4 regions of the Pantoea sp. SGAir0180 genome follow, and region 1 is predicted to be linked to each of the others. Evidence: predicted binding sites of a transcription regulator. Region 1 holds the regulator's gene; each other region holds the start of a gene.

Region 1 (7,804 bases):
CCTTTATCTCTACGATCAGCCACGAGCTTCGTACGCCGCTTAACGGCATTGTCGGTCTGAGCCGCATTTTGCTGGATACCGATCTGAATCAGGAGCAGCTCAAGTACCTGAAAACCATCCATGTCTCTGCCATCACCCTGGGCAATATTTTTAACGACGTCATCGAAGTGGACAAAATCGAGCGACGCAAGGTACAGCTGGACAACCAGCCGCTGGATTTCACCAGTTTCCTGGCCGATCTGGAGAATCTCTCTGGCTTGCTGGCGCAGCCAAAAGGCCTGAAGTTTGTCATGGCCCCGCAGTTACCGCTGCCCCATAAAATCTCAACGGATGGTACACGACTACGGCAGATCCTGTGGAACCTGATCGGCAATGCCGTGAAGTTTACTCAGCAGGGTGAAATCATCGTACGTATTGCCTATGAACAGGATGAAACGCTGCGCTTTGAGGTACAGGATTCCGGGCAGGGCATTCGCGAGGAAGAGCAGGACAAAATTTTTGCCATGTATTATCAGGTTACCGATCAGCATGGCGGCAAACCGGCAACCGGAACCGGTATCGGCCTGGCGGTCTCCCGCCGTCTGGCGCAGGCGATGGGCGGGGATATCAGCGTCAGTAGTGCACCGGGCCAGGGCTCCTGTTTTACCGTGGTGATTAAAGCGCCGCGTATTGCCGAGGAAGTAGAAGATGAAGGCGTTGACGATACGCTGCCGCTTCCGGCCCTGCACGTGCTGTTGGTGGAAGACATTGAGCTGAACGTCATTGTTGCACGCTCGGTTCTGGAAAAACTGGGATGCAGCGTTGACGTTGCCATGACGGGGCAAGCAGCGCTTGAGATGTTTGACCCGCTGGAGTTCGATTTGGTGCTACTGGATATTCAGTTACCGGATATGACCGGCATGGACGTGTCGCGTGCCATTCGTCAACGGTATCCTGATGCGCATTTGCCGCCGCTGGTTGCCTTAACCGCCAACGTATTGAAAGATAAAAAAGAGTATTTTGATGCGGGCATGGACGATGTGCTCAGTAAACCGCTTGCCGTACCTGCGTTAACGGCCATCATCAAAAAGTTTTGGGATGACCAACCCGGAAACGATGATCAGGCCGTTATGACGCCGGGCAGTCGTCAGTCCGATACCTTGCTGGACATTCCAATGCTTGAACAGTATCTGGAACTGGTGGGACCCGGTCTGATTACGCAAAGCCTGACCATCTTCGAACAGATGATGCCGGGCTACCTGGAGGTACTGGACTCCAACCTGATGGCACGCGACGAAAAAGGCATTGCTGAAGAGGGCCACAAAATCAAAGGTGCCGCAGGGTCCGTTGGCTTACAGCATCTTCAACAGATCGCGAAACAAATTCAAAGCCCAGAATTACCGGCCTGGTGGGATAACGTGGGCGAATGGGTGGAAGAGCTGAAGCGTGAATGGCGGCACGATGTGCAGATATTGCGCGAGTGGGTGGCTGAGAAACAGCGGTGATCCAAAAAAAATGACCCCAGCCGAGGCCGGGGTGCGCTAATACTGCGCCAACACCAGGGAAAAAGTCGCTGCTGCTATGCTTAGTGTTTTTCACGGCAACAACGGGTATTGGTTAACACATGCAACACCTTATCAAATTCGAATTAGCTTGTGACAAGATTCATTAAAATTTGTGATGTTGAACAGCGTTTAAATACAGGAAACATTAATTTGCCAACATAGTCAAGAAAGGAATCAATTTTACCGTTGCATTGATTGTTTTTTGAACAAAAGTTCTGTTTTTTGTACGGGTTTAACCCAAATTTGTTAACAAAGCCTGTGTTAAGCCTCTTAACACAAATGATTCGTCACTGATGCGAACTAAATTGGCTATAAGCTTATGATAATAAAGAATAATGAAAGGATCGGGTCAGGAAGGTCCAAAACGTTTCGGAAAACGTCATCCGCCCTGGCGCTTAAAAGGTTTTACCAATAGAAAAGTTTGTAATGTTTGGGGAAATGTATTAATAAAAAAACATGTATTGCGGTGAAGAAATGCCATAAGTACGTTAATGCCTGCCGCATTGCTGCAACCTGTGTTCAGGCGCGCCCGAAATAAAATATAAGTTTTATGAAACATTGATGGCTGCAATTATCACGAATTAGTCTCATCGCCCTGCAAGGAATGGTGTGAGACTTCGTAAATGGAACCGATTCCTTTTTAAGGGAACTTATTGAACTCATTCATACTATTGTTGCATCGCAGATGCATTTTCTTTGCCATATCATAAAGGTGACAGGCCCGGACGGCGAATTTTTCAGGAACGCTTTTTATCATCAGGGGTGATTACACCTGAAATTAATTAAAAAACGACATAATGATGAGACGATTGTATGAGTAAGCATAAAGGGAAGCTTTGGCAGGGTGTAAAGCGCATTGTGCTGCGCATTCTGCTGATTTGGGCAGGGCTGTGGCTGGCAGGTATTTTACTTTTTTCCTTTCTCCCGGTGCCTTTCTCTGCCGTGATGGCTGAACGCCAAATCGGTGCCTGGTTGCGTGGCGATTTCAGCTATGTCTCACATTCGGATTGGGTGGGGACACAGGCGATGTCGCCCTGGATAAGGCTGGCCGTTATCGCGTCGGAAGATCAAAACTTTCCTCACCACTGGGGCTTTGATGTGGCAGCCATTCAGTCTGTACTGGACAGCGATGATAACCGGATGCGCGGTGCGTCAACGCTGTCACAGCAAACGGCTAAAAATCTGTTTTTGTGGGATGGACGTAGCTGGATGCGTAAAGGACTGGAAGCGGGTCTGACGGTCGGCCTGGAAACCGTTTGGACTAAACGCCGTATCTTAACGGTTTACCTGAATATCGCGGAGTTTGGTAAAGGGACCTTTGGTGTTGAGGCGGCGTCCCGGCGTTTTTTCAACAAGCCTGCCAGTCGCTTAACCATGTCAGAAGCGGCGTTACTGGCGGCCGTTTTACCTAACCCGCTGCGCTTTCGTGCCGACGCGCCGTCAGGCTATGTGCGCCAGCGCCAGCAATGGATACTCCGACAGATGCGCCAACTGGGAGGAGAGGGCTTCCTGCAGCGCAATCATCTGGACTGACGTTACTCTTCGTCGAAACCGGCTTCGAAGAGTTCAATGACGGCGGCCAGCGCGTCAGTTTCCTGGGGGCCGCTGGCTTCGATCTCAATATGGCCGCCCTTGGCGGAATCCAGCATCAGCAACGCGATAACGCTGCTGGCTTCGGCTTCTGTGCCGGCCTCGTTGCGTAACAGCACTTCGGCATCGAAACTTTGCACCAGTTCAAACAGCTTCATGGCGGGGCGTGCATGCATGCCCAGCTTGTTTCTGATTTCCACGGTTTGCTTAACGGTCATGATTTACGTTTTTCCAGTGTGCGATGACGGGACTGTACATTTTTACCCCGGGAGCGGAAATAATCAGCGAGCTGTTCTGCAATATACACCGAGCGGTGTTTGCCACCGGTGCAACCAATCGCCACGGTGAGATAGCTGCGGTTGTTCGTTTCCAGCATGGGCAGCCAGAGTTCCAGATAACTGCGTGTCTGATAAATGAAGTTATGGACTTCGGTATGACGATCCAGAAAAGCCGCGACGGGACGATCCAGCCCCGTCATCGGGCGCAGTTTGGGATCCCAGTGTGGATTGGGCAGGAAACGCACGTCAAAGACGTAGTCCGCATCAATGGGAATACCATGTTTGAAGCCAAACGACTCAAACACCATAGTCAGCTCCCGCTCGCGTTTACCCAGTAAACGGGTACGCAACATCTCAGCCAGTTCATGCACCGACATCTCTGACGTATCAATGATCAAATCGGCACGCGAGCGCAGCGGCTCGAGCAAGTCACTCTCTTCATCAATCGCGCTTTCCAGCGACAGATTTTTGCTGGACAGGGGATGGAGGCGACGCGTATCACTGTAACGGCGGATCAGCGTATTGCGGTCGGCATCAAGAAACAGCAACTGGGGCGAGAATCCGGAAGGCAGATTATTGAGCGCGGTTTCAAAAATTTCAGGCGACTCAGGCATGTTACGCACATCGATACTCACCGCCGCTGAGATATTGCGCTCAACCAGTGATTCTGCCAGCTGAGGCAACAACACGACCGGCAGGTTATCCACGCAGTAAAAACCCATGTCTTCCAGCGCGCGCAGCGCCACTGATTTTCCTGAGCCTGACCGACCGCTGACGATCATCAGCACCATGACCTTCTCTCCCGTTTTAAAGCCGGCTCACGCCGGTAAATCACGCGCTTTATTGCTCTGTTTGTTCTTCGGTAATGATGGCATACAGCTCTTCATCGCTCTGCGCAGCACGCAGACGGCGGCAAACCGTTTTATCCGCCAGCCGTTTGGCGACTAACGACAGTGTATGTAAGTGAGTTTTACACTGGTCCGCGGGCACGAGGAGCGCAAAAAGGAGATCGACAGGCTGATTATCCACGGCATCAAATGCGATGGGTTGCTCAAGGCTGATAAAGACACCGACGGCACGTAACGTATCCTCCTCCAGCTTGCCATGCGGAATAGCAATACCGTTGCCAATACCGGTACTTCCCATGCGCTCGCGGGTCAGTATCGCTTCAAACAGCGTTTGATGCGGCAGGTTGAGCTGCTTAGCGGCCAGTTCACTGATAATTTCCAGCGCCCGTTTTTTGCTTTGGCAGTGTACGCTGCTGCGGGTGCAGTCTGGCGAAAGCACTGTGCTCAGTTCCAGTGTTAAATCATTGTTCATTTTCGTTTCACTTGCGAGTTCACTTAGCCAGTAAACCGGTACGCGGTAATCACGTAGCGGAATCATGGCGCTGGCACAGATGACAAAACGGGGCGGTTAATCCGCCCCATCCTTTCAGCTCTGCGCGCCCGGCGCGCCTGCCAGCGTGAAGGTTAGTGTTTTTTTAACTTGTCTTTATATTTGGTCAGTTGACGGGCCAGCTTGTCAATCAGTCCGTCAATTGCCGCATACATATCTTCCGCTTCCGATGTGGCGTGCAGCTCGCCCCCGTTCACGTGCAATGTGGCATCAGCAACCTGTGTCACCTTCTCAACGTTCAGGACAACATATACCTGGTTGATATGATCAAAGTAGTGTTCCAGTTTGGAAAATTTCGCCGTGACGAATTCACGCAGTGGCTCGGTGATTTCAACATTTTGCCCGGTAAGGTTCAGCTGCATAGGTCTTCCTTCTCTCTGTTAAACCAACTGCTTACGTTGGTTTGAAGGCGGTATGGACAAAGACTCTCGATATTTTGCAACGGTACGACGTGCCACTATGATCCCTTGATCAGATAACATGGAGGTCAGTTTACTGTCACTCAAGGGCTTAGCGGGATTTTCCGCCGAGATTAATTTTTTTACCAGTGCCCGTATCGCAGTAGATGAGGCTTCGCCTCCTCCTTCAGTATTAACATGACTGGAGAAAAAATACTTCAGTTCAAAAATGCCACGCGGGCTGTGAAGATATTTTTGCGTGGTGACGCGGGAAATCGTGGATTCATGCATATCCACCGCCTGGGCAATATCGGCCAGCACCATCGGACGCATAAACTCTTCGCCCTGCTCAAAAAAGGCCTGTTGCTGTTCAACAATGCAGCGTGAGACTTTTAACAGCGTCTCATTGCGACTTTCCAGACTTTTGATCAGCCAGCGCGCCTCCTGCAAATTACTGCGGATAAACTGACTGTCACTGTCATTACGCGCAGCACCGCCCATGGCGGCATAGTGCTGGTTGATTTTAAGCCGCGGCAGACTGTCGGTATTAAGTTCTACCGTCCAGCGCGTCGCAACTTTACGGACCAGCACATCAGGAATAACGTATTCAGGCTCGCCAGTATTGATCGACTGGCCCGGACGTGGATCGAGCGACTGAATCAGCAGCATTGCCTCTTTCAGTACGTCTTCCTTTAAACGCGTGACGCGCATCAGGCTGCGGAAATCATGGTTGGCCAGCAGATCAAGATGATGGCTGACGATCAGGCGGGCTTCAGAGAGCGTTGGCGTTTCAGGCGCATACTGCGACAACTGTACCAGCAGGCAATCACGCAAATCACGTGCACCTACGCCGATCGGATCAAAATGTTGAATGCGCTTTAAAACGGCCTCAACTTCGTCCATTTCCAGCTCATCGTCGCCGATACTGTCGAGAATGTCTTCAAGCGAAACGGTAAGGTAACCCGTATCGTCAATGGCATCGACGATAGACGTCGCGATCGCCCGATCGGTATCGCTAAACGGCGTCAGCTCAACCTGCCACATCAGATAATCTTGCAGCGACTGGGTGGTTTCGCCCTGGTAGATGGGCAGTTCGTCATCCTGATAGTCCGTACCGGTTCCTGATGGCGTTCCCGCGGTATAGATTTCATCCCAGGTCGCGTCGAGCGGCAGCTCTTCGGGCATATCCTTTTGTTCCAGCGCTTCACGCGTATCAAGTCCCGCTTCGCCTTCCTGATACTCTTTTGCGTCTATTTCTTCATGCTGTTCAGTCTGTTCAAGCAGGGGATTACTTTCCAGGGCCAGCTGTAGCTCTTGCTGAAGTTCAAGCGTAGAAAGCTGCAACAGACGTATCGCCTGTTGCAGTTGTGGGGTCATCGCCAGTTGCTGGCTGAGCCGGAGTTGTAAACCTTGCTTCATAGACAGGATGAATATTCCCGGGTAACCATCAGTATTAACGACACCTTATCAGAGTCTGAACTCTTCACCCAAATAAACACGTTTAACCTGCTCATCTGCAAGGACTTCATTCGGCGTACCGTGAGCAATCAGGTTGCCCTGGCTGACAATATAGGCCCGTTCACAGACCGCCAGCGTTTCACGCACGTTGTGGTCAGTGATTAACACGCCAAGCCCACTGTCGCGCAGATGTTCAATAATCTTTTTGATATCAATAACGGAAATCGGGTCAACACCGGCAAAAGGCTCATCCAGCAGAATGAATTTGGGATTTGCGGCCAGCGCACGGGCAATTTCCACACGGCGACGTTCACCGCCCGACAGTGACTGTCCCATATTGTCGCGCAGATGTGCAATATGGAACTCATCCATGAGCTCATTCGCCCGATCCTGTCGCTGTTCTTCGGTTAAATCATCACGAATTTGCAGCACGGCCATCAGGTTGTCGTAAACGCTCAGACGCCGGAAGATTGACGCTTCCTGGGGCAGGTAGCCGATACCGCGACGCGCACGCGCGTGGAGCGGCAGAATACTGATGTCTTCATCGTCGATGACAATGCGGCCCGCATCGCGCGGAACAATCCCGACCACCATATAGAAGGTGGTGGTTTTACCGGCACCGTTTGGGCCGAGCAGGCCGACGATTTCACCGGATTTTACCTGCAGACTGACGTCTTCAACCACGCGACGGCCTTTGTACGCCTTCGCCAGGTTCTCTGCGATTAATGTGGCCATAGTGATCAGTTACTCTTTTTTTCGCTATTGGTTGACGCGGGCTTGTCCTGCAACTGCGACGGCACCAGAACTGTGGTCACGCGCTTGCTCTGGCCCTGGCTGTAAGCCTGCATTTTTTGCTCTTTGACCAGGTAAGTAATGCGGTCGCCTTTAATATTGCTGTCCAACTGCTCAATGTACGCATTGCCCGTCAGCTCAACAAAGTCATTAGCAAGCTCGTAATGCAGTTTGGACGCGTGTCCCTGTACCGGTTTACCGTTGTCCTGCATCTGATAGAAGGTCGCCGGATTGCCGTAGGCATCAACGATAGTTTTTTTGCTGTCGCCGCCCGGACGGGTCACCACGACTTTATCTGCCGTAATCTTGATCGACCCCTGAGTTACGACCACATTACCGGTAAAGG
Region 2 (7,804 bases), 850 kb from region 1:
CTTGGTCGCTTAACCTCACAACCCACAGGCGTTTTGCGCTTGCGTGTTATGAGCTTTTGAGAGACCCGAACGCATCGTGCTGTGTTCCTTATTACGGAGGAACACGACGTGCGTCGTTTCAAATTTTCAGCTTGTTCCGGATTGTTAAAGAGCAATATCTTAAACACGACTCGCAAGTCGTCTTTAAGATATATCGGCAACACCTTTCACCTGTCACCAAGCAAGTGGCGTCCCCTAGGGGATTCGAACCCCTGTTACCGCCGTGAAAGGGCGATGTCCTGGGCCTCTAGACGAAGGGGACGTGAAATCCTTGTGCAACAGACACGGGTTATTTCACGTGAAGGTGAGATTAGATAATCAGGCGACAATAGTTATTGTTACCGCACCCCAACGCGTAGACGCTTTGCTCATTACTTTTCTATCAGACAATCTGTGTGAGCACTGCGCACGAAGGTATCTTCAGGTAAGGAGGTGATCCAACCGCAGGTTCCCCTACGGTTACCTTGTTACGACTTCACCCCAGTCATGAATCACAAAGTGGTAAGCGCCCTCCCGAAGGTTAAGCTACCTACTTCTTTTGCAACCCACTCCCATGGTGTGACGGGCGGTGTGTACAAGGCCCGGGAACGTATTCACCGTGGCATTCTGATCCACGATTACTAGCGATTCCGACTTCACGGAGTCGAGTTGCAGACTCCGATCCGGACTACGACGCACTTTATGAGGTCCGCTTGCTCTCGCGAGGTCGCTTCTCTTTGTATGCGCCATTGTAGCACGTGTGTAGCCCTACTCGTAAGGGCCATGATGACTTGACGTCATCCCCACCTTCCTCCGGTTTATCACCGGCAGTCTCCTTTGAGTTCCCGACCGAATCGCTGGCAACAAAGGATAAGGGTTGCGCTCGTTGCGGGACTTAACCCAACATTTCACAACACGAGCTGACGACAGCCATGCAGCACCTGTCTCAGCGTTCCCGAAGGCACCAATCCATCTCTGGAAAGTTCGCTGGATGTCAAGAGTAGGTAAGGTTCTTCGCGTTGCATCGAATTAAACCACATGCTCCACCGCTTGTGCGGGCCCCCGTCAATTCATTTGAGTTTTAACCTTGCGGCCGTACTCCCCAGGCGGTCGACTTAACGCGTTAGCTCCGGAAGCCACTCCTCAAGGGAACAACCTCCAAGTCGACATCGTTTACGGCGTGGACTACCAGGGTATCTAATCCTGTTTGCTCCCCACGCTTTCGCACCTGAGCGTCAGTCTTCGTCCAGGGGCCGCCTTCGCCACCGGTATTCCTCCAGATCTCTACGCATTTCACCGCTACACCTGGAATTCTACCCCCCTCTACGAGACTCAAGCCTGCCAGTTTCAAATGCAGTTCCCAGGTTAAGCCCGGGATTTCACATCTGACTTAACAGACCGCCTGCGTGCGCTTTACGCCCAGTAATTCTGATTAACGCTTGCACCCTCCGTATTACCGCGGCTGCTGGCACGGAGTTAGCCGGTGCTTCTTCTGCGGGTAACGTCAATTGCTGAGGTTATTAACCTCACCACCTTCCTCCCCGCTGAAAGTACTTTACAACCCGAAGGCCTTCTTCATACACGCGGCATGGCTGCATCAGGCTTGCGCCCATTGTGCAATATTCCCCACTGCTGCCTCCCGTAGGAGTCTGGACCGTGTCTCAGTTCCAGTGTGGCTGGTCATCCTCTCAGACCAGCTAGGGATCGTCGCCTAGGTGGGCCGTTACCCCGCCTACAAGCTAATCCCATCTGGGCACATCCGATGGTGTGAGGCCCGGAGGTCCCCCACTTTGGTCTTGCGACGTTATGCGGTATTAGCTACCGTTTCCAGTAGTTATCCCCCTCCATCGGGCAGTTTCCCAGACATTACTCACCCGTCCGCCACTCGTCACCCGAGGAGCAAGCTCCCCTGTGCTACCGTCCGACTTGCATGTGTTAGGCCTGCCGCCAGCGTTCAATCTGAGCCATGATCAAACTCTTCAATTTAAAGTTTGATTTGCTGCAACCAGTGCAGCGATGCTCAAGGAAAACGTCGTAATGAATTTCACTACGTGTTCACTCTTAAGACTTGATATTTTTTGCGTCCGGAGACGCGGATATCAATCCTGCGAGTGCCCACACAGATTGTCTGATAAATTGTTAAAGAGCAGTGCAACCAGCGGGTTAACCGTCTGTTGCGAGGTGGCGTATATTACGCTTTCCTCCTTCAGAGTCAACCTCTTTTTCAGAAGTTTTTCTCCGGCGGCTCAGTTGCCTGACCCTCTCAACACCGCATTCCGTAAGCCGTTGTGCCGTGTCGATGGAGGCGCATTATAGGGATCCGAATGAATTGCACAACCCTTTTTTTGGATCTTTTTACTGACTGCCGAGAAAACATTCATATTGATTAGATCACCAACGATCCGGCACAAAATCCCCTTGCCAGTTGGTCAGAATCGCATCAGGCTGCCAGTAAACTCAGTAAAAGGAGAACAAAATGACTGTAGCGTTACGCCCTTACAAACATCTTTTCCCAAAATTGGGTCTGCGCGTCATGGTTGATCCCACCAGCGTGGTAGCGGGTGACGTCATTATGGAAGATGATGTAGGTATCTGGCCTTTAGTCGCTATTCGTGGCGATGTGAACCAGGTGCATATTGGTGCCCGAACCAATATTCAGGATGGCAGCGTCCTGCATGTCACGCATAAATCAGAGGCCAACCCCGCCGGTTTTCCTCTGATAATTGGGGAAGACGTAACGGTTGGGCATAAAGCGATGCTGCATGGCTGCACGATAGGCAATCGCGTACTGGTTGGAATGGGCTCAATCGTACTGGATGGCGTCATTGTTGAAGACGACGTTATGATTGGTGCCGGGAGCCTGGTTCCCCCCGGCAAACGACTGGAAAGTGGCTATCTGTATGTCGGGAGCCCGGTCAAACAAATCCGGCCGCTGAATGAAAAAGAAATTGAAGGTCTACTTTACTCAGCCAGCAACTATGTTAACTGGAAGAACGACTATCTGGCCGGAGACAGCCAGACCCATCCTTCATTATCGACCTGATCGTTTCGAATGCAGTCTTCGGCCTGATCTTCCAAATCCCAGCGATGATGGCGAAACAGCGTCATCGCTTCTCCCTCACCGAACTGTTCATTAAGCGCCTCAACACTGATAGCGCAGGTTAAGCCCATCCCGTTTACCAGAACAGGGAAACAAACGGCCCTTAATTCTGTATTCAGGCTTTCCCGATCAGGAAACTGTATCGCCTGGTTCATGACTGCATCCCGGCTTTTAATGAGGCGATGACCGGTGCGATTTCGGGCATCACCCCGTGCCATAGATGAAAGGCATGCGCGGCCTGACCCACCAGCATCCCCAGCCCGTCAGCAAGATGAGATGAACCGTGCTGCTGACACCAGCGCAGGAAAGGCGTTAAACCACTCTGATAGAACATATCGTAGCAACGTAGCTCAGCATGAACTAATGAAGGCGGCAACGGCGGTACTTCTCCCTGAATACCACTTGATGTGGCATTAATGACAAGGTCGAAATGTCTATCCACAAGCGCGTCAAACGAGCACGCATTAATCGCTCCGCGATGGGCAAACTCTGCGGCCAGAGTCTGCGCATTCAACGCCGTTCGGTTCACGACCGTGATCGTTGCTCCCATTGAAAGCAGAGGGAGAATGACGCCCCGAGCGGCCCCACCTGCCCCCACCAGCAGAAGATGGCTGTCGGGCTTAATCATCCCAAGGCGCTGAAGATCGCTGAGCAGCCCAATACCATCCGTATTGTCGCCAAGAATTTGGCCATCATCACACAGCTTTAGCGTGTTCACAGCCCCTGACAGCGCAGCGCGCTCGGTCAACTGGTCGGCAAATGCCCACGCCTGCTGTTTAAAAGGCAGCGTAATGTTCGCACCCGCCCCGCCGTCGTGGAAAAAAGTGCGGAGAGTCTCAGGAAAAGCATCAACAGGCGCATCAATACGATCATACTGAAGAGAGATTCCTGTCTGTCGCGCAAACGCCTGATGAATGTGCGGCGATTTGCTGTGACTAATGGGATGACCAAAAACTGCAAAATTTGCCATATATTAACCCTGGCGTATCAAATTGCCGCTGATGACATCGCGAATCTCAGAAGGATTGAGCCTTCCTCCTGTCTTTCCATTCAATACAGGAAACGCGGTGCCAAACTGCAATTTGACCTCTTCGACTGAACGGCACGGTGGCTGACCGGAAAGATTAGCGCTGGTCGATACCAAAGGTTTTCCAAACGCCCGGCACAGCGCCTGAACATCCGGATGATCGCTAACGCGGATGGCCAGTGAATCAAATTGCCCGGTTAACCAGCGCGGGGTAACCGGAGAAGCAGGCACGACAAAGGTGACCGGGCCTGGCCAACAGGCAAACATACGTTCACGCTGCTCCGTGGTTAAGGCCTCATCTGATACGTAAGGTTTAAGCTGATCATAGTCGGCAGCTATCAGGATCAAGCCTTTCTCTACTGGCCGTTTTTTTAATGCCAGCAGTGCCATGACCGCAGATTCATTATCGGGATCACAGCCTAAGCCGAATACCGCTTCGGTGGGATAGGCAATCACAGCATGCTGGTTAAGATGGCTTACACAATCCTGCAATGAGCCGGCAACGGGTTGATTTAACATGGTTATGTCTTATGTCTCTTGAATAATAGCTTTGCCACAACTTTTACTGGCGCAGAAAAGCCGGATGCCCTGCGCCGTCTTTTTCTCGACTAAAAGCGGAAATTCACAATGCGGACAGCGCCCCGCCACTGGCGTCAGGTTCACGGCAAACTGACAGGCTGGATAGCGTTCGCAGGCATGAAACGTTTTACCAAAACGCGAGCGGCGTTGTACCAGCTTACCCTGCTGGCACTGCGGACAGTCGATCGTGGTTTCATCCGGTTTATCGATGGTTTCGGTGTAATCACACGCGGGATAGTCGCTACAGCCAATAAACATGCCAAACCGGCCCTGGCGCAATACTTTATCTGCCCCGCATTGTGGGCAAACGTGGCCTTCCAGAACTTTGACGACATGCCCATCAGCCTGGTTTCCCAAAGGCTTGATATAGTCACAGGCAGGGTAATTTGCACAGCCCAAAAATGGGCCATGCTTTCCTGAACGTATAACAAGTTCTGCCCCGCATGCGGGGCAGGGATCCTGTTTACGCACAGTAAAGAGTGCGGTTTTACTCATAACAGTCATGCATTAGTAAAAATTTAATGCAGCATACCTTCGTTGACGTCGAATAGCAGTTCTTCCATCTGCTGATACGCGTTTTCACATCCAGGGATGTTAAACAGCACCATCAGCACCACCCATTTAAGATCCTCAAGATCGAAATCCAGCGTATCAAGCGCCATGACACGTTCAATGACCATTTCTCGTGTTTCCAGACTCAGTACCTGGATTTGCTCCAGGAACAGCAGGAAACCGCGGCTTTCGGCATCTAAACGCTTGCTCTCTTCATCGGTATAGATGCGCATAGAGAGCGGATCATTTGCCAGCAAAATTGGTGCGACCAGTCCTTCCTGATAGTCCGCCAATTTCTCTAACCAGTTCAACGCATTATAAATATCTTCGCGGTGGAAACCGGCATCCGTCAAGTCATCTGTCAATCTGTCCTGATCAACACCCATTTCTGTTTCGTTGTGGATATAGGTCTCAAACAAGTACATGAGTACGTCGAACATGGCATGCCCTCCTCAATCGGACATAGCCGCCGGGTACAGCTGCGATCCATCCTGCTAACTCCAGTTCCAGCAATTGAGCTGTAATAACTGGCACAGGTTGGCCGGCACGTTCAGCGACAACGTCAACAGGTGTAACCTCATCACCTACGTTAGCCAACAGCTCGGCAAATGGCAATGGAGCATCGTCACTGGCATCAGAATAAATTTCATCTGACGGGTTAACAGGTAACCAGTTAAGCATAGCGCGTAAATCTTCGACAATGTTATTAGGATGTGCCACCAACATGGCACCTTGTTGGATCAGCCAGTTTGTCCCCTCACTGCCGCTGTTACCCAGCGCACCCGGTAAGGCATAAACATTGCGATTCTGCTCTAATGCATAACGGGCTGTGACTAATGAACCACTTTTTAATGACGCTTCAATGACGAGAACACCCTGACTTAACCCACTGATAATACGGTTTCTGCGCGGAAACTGATGCGCCAGTGGCGCGGCAGTAAGCGGAAACTCCGAGATCACGGCGCCTCCCTGCATAACAATCTCCTGCGCCAGCGCAGTGTGTTTTTTGGGATACAGATGGGCCAGTCCACTCCCCAGTACGGCCACGGTTTTACCCTGCACATTTAATGCGGCACGGTGTGCCACGCCATCAATCCCGATAGCCAGCCCACTGGTTATGGTCAAACCGCTCAATGCCAGTTGTTGGGTGAACCAGTCGCACCAGTAACGGCCTGAGGGCGAACACAGACGGCTGCCTACCACCGCCAGTTGAGGTGAAGATAATACGGTTGGATCACCGTTTACATATAAGAGCGGAGGGAAACAGGCCGTTTCAAGGAGTTGAGCGGGGTAATGCGCATCCAGCGCCGTAATCAGGTGATGCGTTGAACACTGTGCCAGCCAAGTGTTAACGGTTGCCAGCCAGTCCGTGGTTTTCTGATGGGCATAATGATGTTGCGCTGTCTCGAAGCCCTTTTGGCTTAATATCACATCAATATCCTGACCTGCGCACAGTTGCTGCGCCGCGTTCAGCCAGCGTCGGCCCGTCAGGCCGGGTATCGCGGCCAGCCGCAGTAATCGCGCCCTTTTTTCCATCGTCACGGCCTCCTGATAACCGTCGCATCCCTCCGCAGAATGCTGTCAATCAGGTACTAAAAAGTCTACAATATGAGGCAGTAATCTTTTCCTTTTAGAATATAGATCTGGATATTTATGTCAGTTTTACAGGTGTTACATTTTCCTGACGAGCGCCTGCGCAAGATCGCCGCGCCAGTCAAAGAAGTTAACGCAGAAGTTCAGCGTATCGTTGATGATATGTTCGAAACCATGTATTCCGAAGAAGGTATCGGCCTTGCCGCTACGCAGGTGGATATTCATCAGCGCATCATTGTGATTGATGTCTCTGAGAACCGGGACGAGCGACTGGTATTGATCAATCCCGAGCTTCTGGAAAAAAGTGGTGAAACAGGTATCGAAGAAGGTTGCCTGTCCATTCCTGAGCAACGCGCCTTTGTGCCTCGTGCAGAGCGGGTAAAAGTGCGAGCGTTAGATCGCGAAGGTAAGCCGTTTGAACTGGAAACCGGTGACCTGCTGGCTATCTGTATTCAGCATGAAATTGATCATCTGGATGGCAAACTGTTTATCGATTATCTGTCGCCTTTAAAGCGTCAGCGAATCAAGACAAAGTTAGAAAAACTGGCGCGGCAAAACGCCCAGGCCTCTTGAGATCTGAAAAAGGGATAAACGTGTCTGCCCCGCTTAATATAATCTTTGCTGGCACACCAGACTTCGCGGCGCGTCACCTTGACGCGTTGCTCGCATCTGAGCATAAGGTCGTTGGCGTTTTTACCCAACCAGACCGCCCTGCCGGGCGCGGCAATAAGTTGACCGCGAGCCCGGTAAAAGCGCTGGCTCTTGCCCACGACATTCCGGTTTTTCAGCCCAAATCGTTGCGCCCTGCGGAAAACCAACAGTTGGTTGCCGATTTGCAGGCCGATGTCATGGTCGTGGTGGCTTATGGCCTTATCCTGCCGAAAGCCGTGCTAGAGATGCCACGTCTGGGCTGCATCAACGTACATGGTTCGTTG
Region 3 (7,804 bases), 600 kb from region 1:
GATGAATTGTAATATTTAGTAATGGAGGTGAGCAGAACTAATGATTTTACACTATCCTTAATGCAGTCCGTTAATTATAAGCCCAACCACCACTTCCTGGCCGCTTCACCGAACCTGGCCGCATTGCGGTAACTTTGCTAGCTACGGAGGGGAAAAAGATGGACGAATACTCACCGAAACGGCATGATATTGCCCAGCTTAAATACGTGTGTGAGAGTTTGTTTGACGCCAGTATGGCAACATTAACCGACAGCCATCATGGCTGGGTAAATGACCCTACTGCCGATGGTAATTTACAGCTGAACGATTTGATAGAGCATATCGCCTCTTTCACCATGAATTACAAAATTAAGCATGCAGAAGACGAAGCGCTGATTACCCAAATCGATGAATATCTTGATGATACTTTTATGCTATTTAGCAACTATAGCGTTAACACTCAGGATCTGCAGCGCTGGCAACGTTCAGCAAAACGTTTATTTAATCTGTTTCAAGAAGAGTGCGCTTATCTTCAACAGCCAAGCCATTCATTATAGTACTGACGTGAGAACGGTTTATTTATGAACAAAACCCTGACTAAAACTGATTATTTGATGCGACTGAGACGTTGTCGCTCAATTGACACGCTCGAAAGAGTGATTGAGAAAAATAAGTATGAATTGTCCGATGATGAATTAGCCGTATTTTACTCCGCAGCCGATCACCGCCTGGCTGAACTGACGATGAACAAACTGTATGACAAAGTCCCCGTGTCAGTATGGAAATTTGTACGCTAAGTTAATTTTTGCGTTACGTTTAATCTGATTTAACCCGCCCGTTTCTGTTCGACTCGCCTGCCGGCAATGGATCGGCCCAGGCGAGCTTTGCCTGCCTGCGAAGAAAGAGGCGTGTCAAAAAAAGCGAGTGACAAGAGAGGAATCGGGTGGAGACAAAATGGTGGAGGCCCTGCCAGCTACATCCCGGCACACGCGTCACCTGCTGCGGCTGCTTCCTTCCGGACCTGACCGAGTTCACAAGCTAGCATTGCGGGAGAACCAACAGGGCCCCCATTGACAAGCCCTCATATCGAGAGCGCAGGCATTATCGGGGAAGCCTATGGCAATTGCAAGCCTGGCACGGATGACCGTTGGTTTCTTGTACGATCCCTGTAAATTACCCCCTTTATGTTAGCATTATGGTTCTTTTACTGGCAGGTAAGCCTATGAACTCAACCACTGACGGCTTTAAACAACGTATCTGGCAAATTGTGGCCGCCATTCCGCCCGGCAAGGTTACCACCTATGGCGATGTGGCATTACTGGCAGGCTCGCCCCGCGCGGCGCGCCAGGTGGGCGGCGTTCTGAGCCGCTTACCGGAAGGCAGTACGCTTCCCTGGCATAGAGTGATTAACCGTAACGGTACGCTTTCGCTCCAGGGCGAACGTTTTTTTCGTCAGCGTGAAGCGCTGGAAGCGGAAGGCGTGGAAGTTACGGAGGCAGGTCAGATCGATCTGGCTAAGTTTCGCTGGCAGTTTTAATACTGCAGGGCGGTACAGCACGCCGCCCTGCCTCAGAGCCTTACATCGTTGTCGGTGCCGGCACGGCGGCGGACGGCGTAACCTGCGTGGGCGATGTGGGTGGCACAGTGGTGACGGCGCCAGGCTGAGTCTTCATCGGTACAGAAGGCACGGGCACTAACACCAGATCGGCTTTGGTGCCGCCCTGATTCACGACCGGTTTCACTTCTTCCGTAACGAAGGCCAGCTTGCCATCAACCGTAATTGCTGCGCTCAACAAAATGCGTGCATTTGGCTGAACATCCGCTGGGTTAAACGGCAGTATGAAATGGAACGGCGCCTGTTTCCCGTCGGTGCGAACCACGCGCTGTGCCAACACTTTGGACGGTGCATCTGCCACCGATGCATCAGACAGGGTCACTGTCAGGGCTGCATCAGGCGGTAACGCGATACGCTGACGAATATAAACCGCCCCGCTTACATTAGGCTGAGCGATGGTCGCCGTTTGTCCTGCGACCGCAGAACCCAATGTCGGTGTCGGTACCGGTTTTCCTTTATGGGCACAACCTGCGAGAGCCATGGCCATCGCGACGCCACTTAACACATGCCAGAATTTCATCGATGTCGTCTCCTTTTGATCAGAATGATTTTTAGCAGTGAATCTTTATTACAGCGTTTCACTCGCCGTATAGCTTTAATGTTGGCACAAAATCAAAAGTTTGCCTGGTTGGATGAAAGTCCAAAAGTGTGGTTGACGGAAACTGGTCGGATCTTTCACACTTAACAAAATACATTTTCTCAGGATAGCGCCATGAGTCAGGCACTCGAAAATCTGCTTAATCTTATTCATCTGGAAAAACTCGACGAGGGGTTATTTCGCGGCCAGAGCGAAGATTTGGGCCTGCGTCAGGTATTTGGCGGTCAGGTCGTTGGACAGGCTCTCTTTGCGGCCAAACAGACCGTTCCCGAGGATCGGGGCGTTCACTCCTTTCACAGCTATTTTCTTCGCCCCGGCGACAGCCAAAAGGCGATTATTTACGATGTTGAAAGTCTGCGCGACGGCAAAAGTTTTAGCGCGCGCCGCGTCAGTGCCATCCAAAATGGTCAGCCGATCTTTTATATGACGGCATCCTTCCAGTCTCCGGAAAGCGGGTTTGAACATCAAAAACCGATGCCGCAGGTTAAAGGACCGGAAAACCTGGCCAACGAGCAGCAAATGGCGCAAAAAATGGCGCATATGCTGCCGGAAAAATTACGCGAAAAATTTGTCGCTGAACGCCCGCTGGAAATCCGCCCGGTACAGATCCACAACCCGTTAAGAGGCCATGTCGATAAACCGCAGCGTCAGGTGTGGATTCGGGCCAATGGCACCCTGCCCGACGATGTGCGTATCCATCAGTACCTCCTTGGCTATGCGTCCGATCTCAACTTTCTGCCTGTGGCCTTACAACCGCATGGTAAAGGTTTTCTTGAAGCCGATATGCAGGTGGCGACCATTGATCACTCTATGTGGTTCCATCGGCCACTGAACTTTAATGACTGGCTGCTTTACAGCGTTGAAAGCACCTCAGCATCGGGTGCACGCGGCTTTGTTCGCGGGGAGTTTTACAATCAACAGGGTGAGCTGGTCGCGTCTACCGTGCAGGAAGGCGTTATGCGTCAGCGCAGCGAATAGCAAAAAGGGGCGAATCATCGCCCCTTTTTATTTATTCAGACTGACAAGTTACTGGTTGTAAGCGTTCTCGCCATGGCTGTTGACGTCCAGACCTTCGCGCTCCTGCTCTTCCGGTACACGCAGACCGACGATCATATCGGCCAGTTTAAAGCCAATAAAGGCAACGACGGCAGACCAGACAATGGTAACGCCCACGCTCAGCAACTGAATCGCAACCTGATGGCCCATGGTCACGCCAGGCGCATAACCCACGCCGCCCAGTGAAGATGAAGCAAACACGCCGGTCAGGATACAACCGATGATGCCACAGACACCGTGGACACCGAACACATCGCAGGGATCGTCAACGCGCAGCCATTTTTTCAGCGTTGTCACGCCCCAGATACCTGCCAGACCACCCACGATACCGATGATCAGCGCGCCGCCGACACCGACATAACCACAAGCCGGCGTGATGGCAACCAGACCAGCAATAAAGCCAGAACAGGCACCTAACAAAGACGGTTTACCACGCAGCGCCCACTCGCCAAAGGTCCAGGCCAGCACCGCACCCGCCGTCGCAACCACGGTATTCAGGAAGGCCAGAGCAGCAATTTCATTCGCAGCGGAAGCTGAACCGGCGTTAAAACCAAACCAGCCAACATACAGAATCGCAGTACCGGTGAACACCATCGGCAGGTTGTGTGGTTTGAATGCTTCTTTGCCAAAACCGGCACGTTTGCCCACCAGGTAAGCACCAACCAGACCGGCTACCGCAGCGTTAATGTGCACCACCGTGCCGCCCGCGAAGTCCAGTGCGCCATCCTGAGCCAGTAAGCCGCCCGCCCAGACCATATGCGCAATGGGAAGATAAGCCAGGGTCAGCCAGACACCGACAAAAATCAGCACCGCGGAGAAACGGATACGTTCCGCCAGCGCACCGACGACCAGACCGACCGTGATACAGGCAAAGGATGCCTGGAACGCGACGTGAATATATTGATAAAAGGTGCCCATGACGGCGGTCAGTGCAATGTTTTTCAGCATGGCCCAGTTGAAGCTGCCAAAGAAGGCATTGCCTTCGCTGAAGGCCAGTGAGTAGCCATAAACCACCCACAGCACACACACCAGCGAGAAGGTCACCGCAACCTGTGTGAGCATCGACAGCACATTTTTACTGCGGATCAGGCCGCCGTAAAACAGTGCAATCCCAGGAATTGACATAAACAGCACCAGTGCGGTGCAAATCATCATAAAGGCGTTGTCGGCTTTGTCCGCTACGGCAGGTGCCGCCATCGCCAGCGACGGTAACAGTGCCAGGCTGGTCAGGCCCAACTTGGTCAGCATTTTATTCATTTTTTTCCATCCCATCACATTACTGAGTCTTGTTTACAGTGCGGCTTCGTCGGTTTCGCCGGTACGTATGCGAATCACGCGCTGCAGTTCAGCAACGAAAATCTTGCCGTCGCCAATTTTTCCGGTGTAAGCCGCTTTACTGATTACGTCCACTACTTCGTCCAGTTGGTCATCGGCAATGGCGATATCAATTTTTACTTTCGGCAGAAAATTTACGCTGTATTCCGCCCCGCGATAGAGTTCAGCATGTCCTTTCTGACGCCCAAAACCTTTAACTTCGGAGACGGTCAGTCCCTGAATACCAATTGAAGACAATGCTTCTCGCACATCTTCCAGCTTGAACGGCTTAATCACAACGGTAACCAGCTTCATAGCCTCTCCTTAAGGATTAAAATAGGTCGGTCTCATGGACACGGAGAGAGTTAAGCAAAGCCTGTGCCAGATATAATTAATGGGCACAATCACTTTCCAGGCTGCGATAGAATCAGGGTTAGGAAACGCAGAATAAATAAGCAGGACGCAGTGATGGGATGGCTAAGCGAAGCGGATGCACGCTTTTGGTGCTGTTAAGCACAAAGACGTGCATCCAAACGGGTCAACAAGGAAAAAATGCGCAAAAAAGGTGCAGATCATCCGGCACTGGTCAGCACCTCATCCGATTCGAGCCGATCACCTGCCTGCTGCAGCTGGTACATTTGCCAGTAACGGCCCTGCAAGGCCAGCAGCTGCTGATGATTCCCCTGCTCGACAACGCGGCCACGGTGCAAAACCAGAATCGTATCGGCCTCGGTGATAGTGGAAAGGCGGTGAGCAATCACTACCAGGGTCGTATATTGACGTAAGGTGCGCAGCGTGTGTTGGATCGCCTGCTCCGTGCCGGAGTCAATATTCGCGGTAGCTTCATCCAGTATTAAAATCTGCGGCAGTTGCACCAGCACCCGAGCCAGGGCCAGTAACTGTTTCTGCCCTACCGAGAGATTATTACCCTGCTCTCCCAGTCGGGTATGGATACCGTCAGGCAAGGCGCGCGCCAGCGGGGCCATCTGTACCTGTTCAAGTATCGACCAGACCGCCTCTTCACTGATATCCCGACCCAGCCGTACATTCGCTAACAGCGTGTCGGCCAGCACCACCGGATCCTGCTGTACCATCGCGATACCGCGACGCAGTGCCTCATGGGAATACTGGTTAAGCGGACGATCGTCCAGGCGCACCTCGCCGCGCGTGGCGGGGTAATAGCCCATCAGCAAATTTGCCAGTGTGCTCTTGCCGCTGCCGGTATGTCCCACCAGGGCGACAAAGCCCCGCGAAGGCACGTCGAGATCAATATTACTCAGCACCTCACGATCGTCCCGGTAGGCAAAGCTCAGGTTCTCCAGCGTAATGCGTCCCGATTGCAGAGGCCGATCGTCATGACCGTAATGCTGCTGTGGCGCATCCATGAGTTCAAAAATACGTTCGCCCGCCACGACCGCCTGTTGCAGCATCGACTGCTGGGTGGTCAGTTCGATCAGCGGTTCATTGAGGCGCCCCAGATAGGTAATAAAGGCGTAAAGTACCCCAACTTCAAACACACCCGGCACCGAAAAGCTGAACAGCAACAGCAATCCGCAGAGTATCAGCGCGGAGAACAGGCTCAGCAGCGGCCGTAGCAGGAAACCATCCAGCCTGAGCGTTTCCATGCGCGCCAGATAATGTGAACGGCTGGCCTCCAGCATGCGTTCACCAAAGCGCGCCTGCTGGCGAAACTGTTGTATCACGCTCATTCCGCTGATGACTTCATTGAAGCCATTATTAATGTCTGCCAGGTAGCTGCGTACACGACGGGCTATCGGCGTGCTGTAGCGCTGATAAATCAGCATCACAATGAGCACCATCGGGAAAATTAACATCGCCACCAGCGCCATGCGCCAGTCCAGACTAAACATCGCCACCATCATGGCACCGACCAGCGCGGCGCTACGCAGCACCGTTGCCACCACCGTGACGTACAGATCCCGAACAACTTCGGTATCATTCGTGACCCGGGAAATAATTTGCCCGACCGGCTGCGTATCAAAGGCGCCGAGCGGCTGGCGCAGTGCCGCATTCATGGCGTCGGTGCGCAGGCGCTGTACCACGCCAATGGCGGCCCGGTTAAACAGTAAGGCCTGCCAGTAATGCAAAGCGGCAGCCAGAAGCTGCAACAGGATAAAACTTACGACCAGTCCCGCCACCGTGCCCCACGGCATCTGATGCTTTGCGACCAGATTATCAATAAAATAGCTCACCAGAACCGGACCGGTCACTTCTGCCGCGGCCGCAATCCACAGCATCAACACGGCCAAAGACAATGACTTGCGCCACGGGCTGCCATAACTGAGCAGGCGTTTGAGCGTTGGCCACATACGTTGTGATTTAGCCATGTGCCACCTCTTCTTCCCTCTCAGCGTCGTCCAGTGCCGCTTCCAGCTGTTGGTAACGGTACATATCGCGATACCAGCCAGGCATATTCGCCAGCCCGGCATGATCGCCACGCTGTGCCACCGTGCCTTTTTGCAGCACCAGAATTTCGCTGGCCTCTGTCAGCGCCGACAAACGATGCGCACTGATAATGATCGTTCGCCCTTTGCCCCACTGCCGCAGATTATGCAGGATGTCGTGTTCAGTGCGACCATCAACCGCCGAGAGTGCATCATCAAGCACCAGAATTTCCGCATTCATCAGCAAGGCACGGGCGATGGAAATACGTTGTTTTTGACCACCCGACAGCATGACGCCGCGCTCGCCCACCTCGGTTTCATAGCCCTGCGGCAGACGCAGAATATCCTCGTGCACGCAGGCCATTTTCGCCGCCTGCTCAATCTCGTCCTGCGTAGCGTTGGGCTTACCCAACGCAATATTGCGGGCCACACTGTCCGAGAACAGGAACGGAGTTTGGCTCACCACGGCCAGGCGACTGCGCCAGCTGTCCAGACGCAGCGACGGCAGCGGGATGGCATGGTAGCGAATATCACCTTGCTGAATGTCGAAATGACGCTGAATCAGACTCAGTAACGTGGTTTTACCACTGCCGGTCGGGCCACACAGCCCCAGCATATCGCCCGGTTTTAACTGGAACGTGACATTGCTTAATACCGCACCGGCACTGGCGGGATAATGAAATTCGCGGATAGCCACCTGCAGCGTTCCCGCTGGCTCAGGCAAGGTGTGATCACCGTCTTCCACCACTGGCGCTTCGGATAATAATGCGCGGATGCGGCTCCAGGCTGCGCTGCCTCGTTCAACGATGTTAAACATCCATGCCAGCGCCAGCATCG
Region 4 (7,804 bases), 490 kb from region 1:
CATGCGTAAATGCGCATGCCTGGATTAACAGGTAAACGACAATGTTTTGGCCTGGATCAATTTTCGTGCTTTTGATGACATGTTATCTCCTGTGGTTATTGTTTAAACTACAACGACTGTCGCGTCTGAAGCAGCGTTTACGGCGGGTTTCCTCCCGCACTCCTCTCTTTCCTTCTGCATCGCGGCCTTTCCCACAGCGAGGTAAACGGAAGGAGTCAGCATGTCAGCGACACAAATCGACTGGGACCAGGCATTAATTGAAAAATACAATGCGGCGGGTCCGCGCTATACCTCTTATCCCACCGCGCTAGCGTTCAGCGAGACCTTTACAGACGCTGATTTTCACCGTGCCACTGAACGTTATCCGCAACGCGCGCTGTCGCTCTATGTTCATATCCCGTTCTGTCATCGCCTGTGCTATTTCTGTGGCTGCAATAAGGTTGTCACGCGTCACTTACATAAAGCCGACCGCTATCTGAACGCGCTGGAACGGGAGATTGTCGCCCGCGCGCCACTGTTTCGTGATCGTCGCGTCACTCAACTGCACTGGGGCGGCGGCACGCCAACATTTTTGAATAAGCAGCAGGTTAGCCGGCTGGTGGCGCTGCTGAAACAGCATTTCACCTTCGAGGATGACGCGGAGATGTCGATCGAGGTCGATCCGCGTGAAATTGAACTGGAGATGATCGATCATCTCCGGACGTGCGGTTTTAATCGCCTGAGCATGGGCGTACAGGACTTTAACAAGGCGGTGCAGGAACGAGTTAATCGGGTGCAGGATGAGGACGTGATTTTTGCCCTGATGGCACGGGCACGTGAGCAGGGGTTTCGTTCAACCAGCATCGACCTGATTTACGGTCTGCCGCTGCAAACGCCGGAAAGCTTTGCTTTTACACTGCAGCGGGTTATCGCGCTGGATCCCGATCGGCTGAGCGTTTTTAACTATGCGCATCTTCCGTCACTCTTTGCCGCACAGCGAAAAATTAAAGAAAATGAACTGCCCTCGGCGCAACAGAAGCTGGCCATCCTGCAGCAGAGCATTACAACGCTGACCCGGCATGGCTACCAGTTCATCGGTATGGACCACTTTGCTAAACCGCAGGACGAGCTGGCGGTGGCTCAGCGCGAGGGGAACCTGCACCGCAATTTTCAGGGTTATACCACCCAGAGCGACTGCGATTTACTCGGTCTGGGCGTCTCCGCCATTAGCATGATCGGCGATCGCTACGCGCAAAACCAGAAAAGCCTGAATGACTGGTACAGACAGGTTGAAAAACAGGGCCATGCCTTATGGCGGGGATTCACGCTCAGTCAGGACGATTGCCTGCGCCGCGATGTGATCAAAACGCTTATCTGCAACTTTGCGCTCGATTTCAGCGCGACAGAAACGCAGTGGAATATCACCTTCGACAGCTATTTTGCCGAAGAGCTGGCGCGGTTAAAACCGCTGATTGCGGATGGGCTGGTGGTGCAAAACGCGACAGGCCTGAAGGTGACAGGAACAGGACGACTGCTGATTCGCCATATTTGTATGTGTTTTGATGCTTATCTGCGACAAAAGACGCAACCACAGCTTTATTCGCGTGTGATTTAACCGCCGGAACAGCACTGGCTGTTCCGGCGGAATGGCTTATTCCATGCCCAGCTCTTTCAGCTTACGCGTCAGCGTATTCCTTCCCCAACCCAGCAAACGCGCGGCTTCCTGTTTGTGACCCTGCGTGTGGCGCAGTGCAGTCGTCAGAAGCGTGCGTTCCATTTCCGGCTGTGCTTCTGACAGCAGGTTTTGATGACCGGAACGCAAGGCACGATCGGCCCATTGTGCCAGCAGGGTTGCCCAGCTGTCGGGAAGCGACTGCGTGGGGCTTTCCGGCGTACTGGATTCGAATAACTCCGGTGGTAAATCCTGAATCAGCACTTCCTGACCGGCGGCCATCACCGTTAACCAACGGCAGGTATTCTCCAGCTGACGCACGTTACCCGACCAGTGCAAACGGGTCAGTGCGGTCTCGGTCTCCGCATGCAGGATCTTGGCTTCCACACCAAGCTCGCGTGCGGCCACCTGCAGGAAATAACGGGCCAGACGGGGAATATCTTCACGACGCTCACGCAGCGGCGGCAAATGCACGCGGATGACATTCAGGCGGTGAAACAAGTCTTCACGGAACTTGCCTTCCTGTACCCGCAGTTCAAGGTTCTGGTGCGTAGCGGCAATGATGCGCACGTCCACTTTGACCGGTGCATAGCCACCGACGCGGTAAAACTGCCCGTCTGCCAGTACGCGCAGCAGGCGCGTCTGAACATCCAGCGGCATATCACCAATTTCATCTAAAAACAGCGTCCCGCCGTCGGCCTGTTCAAAACGTCCCTGACGAATCTGATTCGCACCGGTAAAGGCCCCTTTTTCATGGCCAAACAGTTCCGACTCAATTAAATCCTTAGGGATCGCCGCCATGTTGAGGGCAATAAACGGCGCTTTACTGCGAGGACTGTGGCGGTGCAGTGCGTGCGCTACCAACTCTTTACCTGTACCCGATTCCCCGTTGATCAGCACGCTAATCGACGAACGGGAGAGACGGCCAATAATACGGAACACGTCCTGCATGGCGGGCGCTTCACCGATAATATCGGTGGTGGGGCCGCTTACCGGTTGATTACGTGGCTGCTGTTGCTCCTGATAGTGACTGATGGCACGTTCAACCAGCGCGACCGCTTCGTCGATATCGAACGGTTTGGGCAGGTAATCGAACGCGCCTTGCTGATAGGCGCTTACCGCGGCATCCAGGTCGGAATGCGCTGTCATGATGATAACCGGAAGCATGGGATGGCGCTGTTTGATTTGTTTTAGCAGAGCCAGCCCGTCCATACCCGGCATACGGATATCAGACAATAAAACGTCCGGGGTTTTTGTTGCGAGTGCATTGAGCACGTCGTTCGCGCTGTCAAAAGTGGCACAGCTTAAACCGGCTCCAGTGAGCGCGCGTTCAAGCACCCAGCGGATGGAGCTATCGTCATCGACGATCCAGACTATCCCTCGTTGCATAGAAACCTCACTGGCGAATAGGCAGGTAAACCGAAAACTCGGTATGACCCGGCCAACTGTTGAACTCAATTTTTCCCGAATGCTGATCAATCAGGCTACGGGCAATAGAAAGGCCTAAGCCGGTACCGCCTTCCCGTCCGCTTACCATTGGATAGAACAGCGTATCCTGTAGCTGGGCTGGAATACCGGGGCCGTCATCTTCGATATCAATGCGGGCAACCAGACGATAACGTGTGCCATGCAGTGTTAACTGGAAGGCTGTACGGGTTCGAATCACGATTGTGCCGCCGTCTTCGCCTAACGCCTGCAGCGCATTGCGCACGACGTTCAGCAAAACCTGCTCAATCTGATCGGGATCGTGCGGTAATTCCGGCAGGCTGGGATCGTAATCGCGAACCAGCGATACGTTTTCTGGCAGCTCCATCGAAACCAGGTTAACGACACGTTCCGCTACCTGATGAATACTCTGGGTAATATGCATACCGGGCTGTTGCGGCCCCAGTAAGCGATCAACCAGATTTCGCAGGCGGTCTGCCTGTTCAATAATGACTTTGGTATATTCATTCAGGGCAGGGTCCGGCAGGGCGCGTGACAAAAGCTGCGCCGCGCCGCGCAATCCACCTAGCGGGTTTTTAATCTCATGGGCCAGCCCGCGGACCAGATCGCGTGCGGCCACCTGCTGAGCATGCTGCAGCTGTTCCTGACTCAGGCGACGCTGATTATCCATCGGTGCCATTTCCAGCAGAATCAACCCATCAGGCAGGCGCTGTGCCGTGAGCGACATAATGTGCGCCCGGCCATCCACGACCAGAGTAACTTCGCTGTCAGTAAAGCCCTGGCCCGCCTCAAGACTCTCGCGCATGACCTCGACATTCAGCGAAAAGTAGCCGGTTAATTCAGGTAACGGCGTGCCGAACAATTTACGTGAGCTTTGCGCCAGTAATTGCTGTGCCGCCGGGTTGGCATAATGGATCGCCAAATCGGTATCCACCAACAAAATACTGTTGATTAAGGTATTGAGAATCTGCCCGGCGTCGGGCAGGGAGGCAGTTGCCATACAGCGTTCCTCTGCACTAATTTAGTGCATTGTAGTCTTTAAGCCGGAATTAAAGCGAATGAACGATGAATTCGCGGAGAAAAAAGCCCATCCGAAGATGGGCTAAAGTTTCCACGGCAACAAAAAAACGTTTCAGGTTAAGCGTGCCGCAATTGCAATCTTTCAATGCGGCACCCATTTTGCTGACTCTGAAATTAGACGCTGTAGTACAGTTCGAACTCAACCGGGTGTGGCGTCATGCGCACACGGTCGTTCTCTGATTTACGCAGCTCGATGTAAGCATCGATCGCGTCGTCAGTGAAGACGCCGCCACGGGTCAGGAACTCGCGGTCTTCGTTCAGTGCATTCAGCGCTTCTTCCAGTGAACCTGCAACTTTTGGAATCTCAGCTTCTTCTTCCGGTGGCAGGTCATACAGGTTTTTATCCATCGCATCACCAGGATGGATTTTGTTGATGATGCCATCCAGGCCAGCCATCAGCAGTGCAGTAAACGCCAGGTACGGGTTAGCCGCTGGGTCCGGGAAGCGCGCTTCAATACGACGTGCTTTCGGGCTGGCAACAACCGGGATACGGATTGATGCAGAACGGTTACGGGCAGAGTAAGCCAGCATAACCGGTGCTTCATAACCCGGAACCAGACGCTTGTAAGAGTTGGTGGTTGGGTTGGCCAGGGCGTTGATTGCTTTTGCGTGCTTGATGATACCGCCGATGTAGAACAGCGCGGTTTCAGACAGGCCGCCGTATTTGTCACCAGAGAACAGGTTTTGTCCGCCTTTAGACAGAGACATGTGGCAGTGCATACCTGAACCGTTGTCACCAAACATTGGCTTCGGCATAAAGGTTGCCGTTTTGCCGTAAGCGTGCGCCACGTTGTGCACAACATATTTGTAGATCTGAATTTCGTCAGCTTTTTTGGTCATGGTATTGAAGCGGGTTGCCACTTCGTTCTGGCCCGCTGTCGCAACTTCGTGGTGATGAGCTTCAACAACCAGACCCATTTGCTCCATTGTCAGACACATAGCAGAACGGATGTCCTGTGATGAATCGACCGGTGGAACCGGGAAGTAGCCGCCTTTCAGACCTGGACGGTGACCTTTGTTACCGCCTTCGTATTCTTTGCCGGTGTTCCAGGCCGCTTCGATATCATCGATAGCGACGTGTGAACCAGAGGTTGACGAACCGAAACGGATATCGTCGAACAGGAAGAATTCTGGCTCGGGTCCAAACAGAACGGTATCAGCGATGCCTGAAGAACGCAGATAGTCTTCAGCGCGCTTTGCGATAGAGCGTGGATCGCGGTCATAGCCTTGCATGGTGCCAGGCTCAAGGATGTCACAGCGAATGATCAGTGTTGAATCTTCAAAGAACGGATCCATAACTGCCGTGGTTGCATCCGGCATCAGTACCATGTCTGATTCGTTAATGCCTTTCCAGCCGCCGATGGAAGAGCCATCGAACATTTTGCCTTCTTCGAAGAAGTCAGCGTTAACCTGGTGAGCCGGAATAGTAACGTGCTGTTCTTTACCTTTGGTATCGGTAAAACGCAGGTCAACAAACTTAACTTCGTGCTCGTTCATCATCGAGAGAACGTGTTCAGCGGACATACTCAACTCTCCTGGAAATGGTCATTGTCTACATGGTGAGAACCGGGTGAGGAAATGTGCGACATGTGTCAGCCATACCTCAGTCTGATCCCGACCAGCTCTGCAACCGTTGTCTTACGTCGTTTTCATCTGGATAATACAAAGCGAATTCTGTGCCAACTTTATTTCTTTGCACAAAATCGCGCTGTCATGCACCTTTTTGTCATAAAAGACGTGCACCATGATAGATGCACTGCACTTTTTATGTGCATTGGCGTTGAAAATGAGCACCATTGTGGTGCAAAACATCATTGCAGTGCAATTTTTGCACGGCTATTAGTGCGATTTTGCGACAATGCAATAAACTTTCAGTGAAAAGTGTGATCGTGTTCAGTCTCCCGCTTAATCCGTGTACAATACCGCGTTATTTCTAATGCCTGAGGCAAAAAAGCTGTGATCGAAAATTTGCGTAACATCGCCATCATCGCGCACGTTGACCATGGAAAGACCACCCTGGTTGATAAACTGCTGCAACAGTCTGGTACTTTTGATGCCCGTACTGAAGCCACCGAGCGCGTGATGGACTCCAATGATTTGGAGAAAGAGCGTGGGATTACCATCCTCGCAAAAAATACCGCCATTAAATGGAACGACTACCGTATCAACATCGTTGATACCCCAGGACACGCCGACTTCGGTGGTGAAGTTGAACGCGTAATGTCTATGGTGGATTCGGTACTGTTGGTTGTAGATGCGATGGATGGCCCTATGCCGCAAACCCGCTTCGTTACCAAAAAAGCGTTCGCGCATGGTTTGAAGCCGATTGTGGTTATCAACAAAGTTGACCGCCCTGGCGCACGTCCTGACTGGGTTGTTGATCAGGTGTTTGACCTGTTCGTTAACCTGGATGCAACGGACGAGCAGCTCGATTTCCCTATCATTTTCGCCTCTGCGCTGAATGGTATTGCCGGTCTGGATCACACCGACATGGCTGACGATATGACCCCGCTGTATCAGGCAATCGTTGACCACGTTTCACCTCCACAGGTTGAAGTCGAAGCGCCGCTGCAGATGCAAATCTCTCAGCTGGACTACAACAACTATCTGGGCGTGATCGGTATCGGCCGCATCAAGCGCGGTAAAGTGAAGCCTAACCAGCAAGTCACCATCGTAGACAGCGAAGGCAAAACCCGTAACGGTAAAGTGGGTAAAGTGCTGACTCACCTGGGGCTGGAGCGTATTGACAGCGACCTGGCAGAAGCGGGCGACATCATTGCGATCACCGGTCTGGGTGAACTGAACATTTCTGACACCATTTGCGATCCGCAGAATGTGCAGGCGCTGCCAGCCCTGAGCGTGGATGAGCCAACGGTAACCATGTTCTTCAACGTCAACACCTCACCGTTCTGCGGTAAAGAAGGTAAGTACGTGACCTCACGTCAGATTCTTGAGCGTCTGAACAAAGAACTGGTTCACAACGTGGCACTGCGTGTGGAAGAGACCGAAGATGCTGACGCGTTCCGCGTATCGGGCCGTGGTGAGCTGCATCTGTCTGTACTGATCGAGAACATGCGTCGTGAAGGTTTCGAACTGGCGGTATCCCGTCCGAAAGTTATCTTCCGCGAATTCGAAGGCCGTAAACAAGAGCCATTCGAGAACGTGACGCTGGATATCGAAGAAACGCATCAGGGTTCCGTTATGCAGGCCATGGGCGAGCGTAAAGGCGACCTGAAAAATATGGATCCAGATGGCAAAGGCCGCGTACGTCTTGACTACGTCATCCCAAGCCGTGGTCTGATCGGTTTCCGTAACGAATTTATGACCATGACATCAGGTACAGGTCTGCTGTACTCCACCTTCAGCCACTACGACGATATTCGTCCGGGCGAAGTGGGTCAGCGTCAGAACGGCGTTCTGATCTCTAACGGCCAGGGTAAAGCGGTAGCGTTCGCCCTGTTCGGTCTGCAGGATCGCGGTAAGCTGTTCCTGGGCCATGGCGCGGAAGTTTATGAAGGCCAGATCATCGGTATTCACAGCCGTTCTAACGACCTGACCGTGAACTGCCTGACCGGTAAGAAGCTGACTAACATGCGTGCCTCCGGTACTGACGAAGCCACCACACTG

What was found. The regulator sigma-54, encoded in region 1, starts transcription at its own class of promoters, with help from an activator protein. The targets are predictions, from matches to a motif close to GTTGGCACANNTTTCGCTNT.
Region 2: C1N58_RS19625 (gamma carbonic anhydrase family protein) is a predicted target of sigma-54. The motif match lies at 2,199-2,218, and genes of this name have one in related genera.
Region 3: glnK (P-II family nitrogen regulator) is a predicted target of sigma-54. The motif match lies at 4,929-4,948, and genes of this name have one in related genera.
Region 4: glnA (glutamate--ammonia ligase) is a predicted target of sigma-54. The motif match lies at 5,842-5,861, and genes of this name have one in related genera.

What each region holds. Positions count from the first base shown of each region.
Region 1 covers NZ_CP028071.1:3,322,656-3,330,459, reverse strand. The annotation lists gene arcB (aerobic respiration two-component sensor histidine kinase ArcB) at 1-1,484, shown strand, start outside; gene mtgA (monofunctional biosynthetic peptidoglycan transglycosylase) at 2,358-3,077, shown strand; gene npr (PTS phosphocarrier protein NPr) at 3,080-3,352, opposite strand; gene rapZ (RNase adapter RapZ) at 3,349-4,203, opposite strand; gene ptsN (PTS IIA-like nitrogen regulatory protein PtsN) at 4,253-4,732, opposite strand; gene hpf (ribosome hibernation promoting factor) at 4,885-5,172, opposite strand; gene rpoN (RNA polymerase factor sigma-54) at 5,191-6,627, opposite strand; gene lptB (LPS export ABC transporter ATP-binding protein) at 6,676-7,401, opposite strand; gene lptA (lipopolysaccharide ABC transporter substrate-binding protein LptA) at 7,407-7,804, opposite strand, start outside.
Region 2 covers NZ_CP028071.1:4,168,244-4,176,047, reverse strand. The annotation lists rRNA gene C1N58_RS19640 (23S ribosomal RNA) at 1-15, opposite strand, end outside; tRNA gene C1N58_RS19635 (tRNA-Glu) at 226-301, opposite strand; rRNA gene C1N58_RS19630 (16S ribosomal RNA) at 465-2,004, opposite strand; gene C1N58_RS19625 (gamma carbonic anhydrase family protein) at 2,495-3,061, shown strand; gene C1N58_RS19620 (DUF1488 family protein) at 3,016-3,273, opposite strand; gene aroE (shikimate dehydrogenase) at 3,270-4,088, opposite strand; gene tsaC (L-threonylcarbamoyladenylate synthase type 1 TsaC) at 4,092-4,664, opposite strand; gene C1N58_RS19605 (DNA topoisomerase family protein) at 4,674-5,219, opposite strand; gene smg (DUF494 family protein Smg) at 5,243-5,716, opposite strand; gene dprA (DNA-protecting protein DprA) at 5,688-6,812, opposite strand; gene def (peptide deformylase) at 6,930-7,442, shown strand; gene fmt (methionyl-tRNA formyltransferase) at 7,463-7,804, shown strand, end outside.
Region 3 covers NZ_CP028071.1:2,722,483-2,730,286, forward strand. The annotation lists gene C1N58_RS12950 (hypothetical protein) at 1-12, shown strand, start outside; gene tomB (Hha toxicity modulator TomB) at 159-536, shown strand; gene C1N58_RS12960 (HHA domain-containing protein) at 561-776, shown strand; RNA gene ffs (signal recognition particle sRNA small type) at 944-1,040, opposite strand; gene C1N58_RS12970 (MGMT family protein) at 1,175-1,516, shown strand; gene C1N58_RS12975 (YbaY family lipoprotein) at 1,557-2,114, opposite strand; gene tesB (acyl-CoA thioesterase II) at 2,307-3,170, shown strand; gene amtB (ammonium transporter AmtB) at 3,219-4,505, opposite strand; gene glnK (P-II family nitrogen regulator) at 4,539-4,877, opposite strand; gene C1N58_RS12995 (SmdB family multidrug efflux ABC transporter permease/ATP-binding protein) at 5,135-6,910, opposite strand; gene C1N58_RS13000 (SmdA family multidrug ABC transporter permease/ATP-binding protein) at 6,903-7,804, opposite strand, start outside.
Region 4 covers NZ_CP028071.1:3,815,635-3,823,438, forward strand. The annotation lists gene hemN (oxygen-independent coproporphyrinogen III oxidase) at 221-1,594, shown strand; gene glnG (nitrogen regulation protein NR(I)) at 1,631-3,040, opposite strand; gene glnL (nitrogen regulation protein NR(II)) at 3,048-4,097, opposite strand; gene glnA (glutamate--ammonia ligase) at 4,292-5,701, opposite strand; gene typA (ribosome-dependent GTPase TypA) at 6,134-7,804, shown strand, end outside.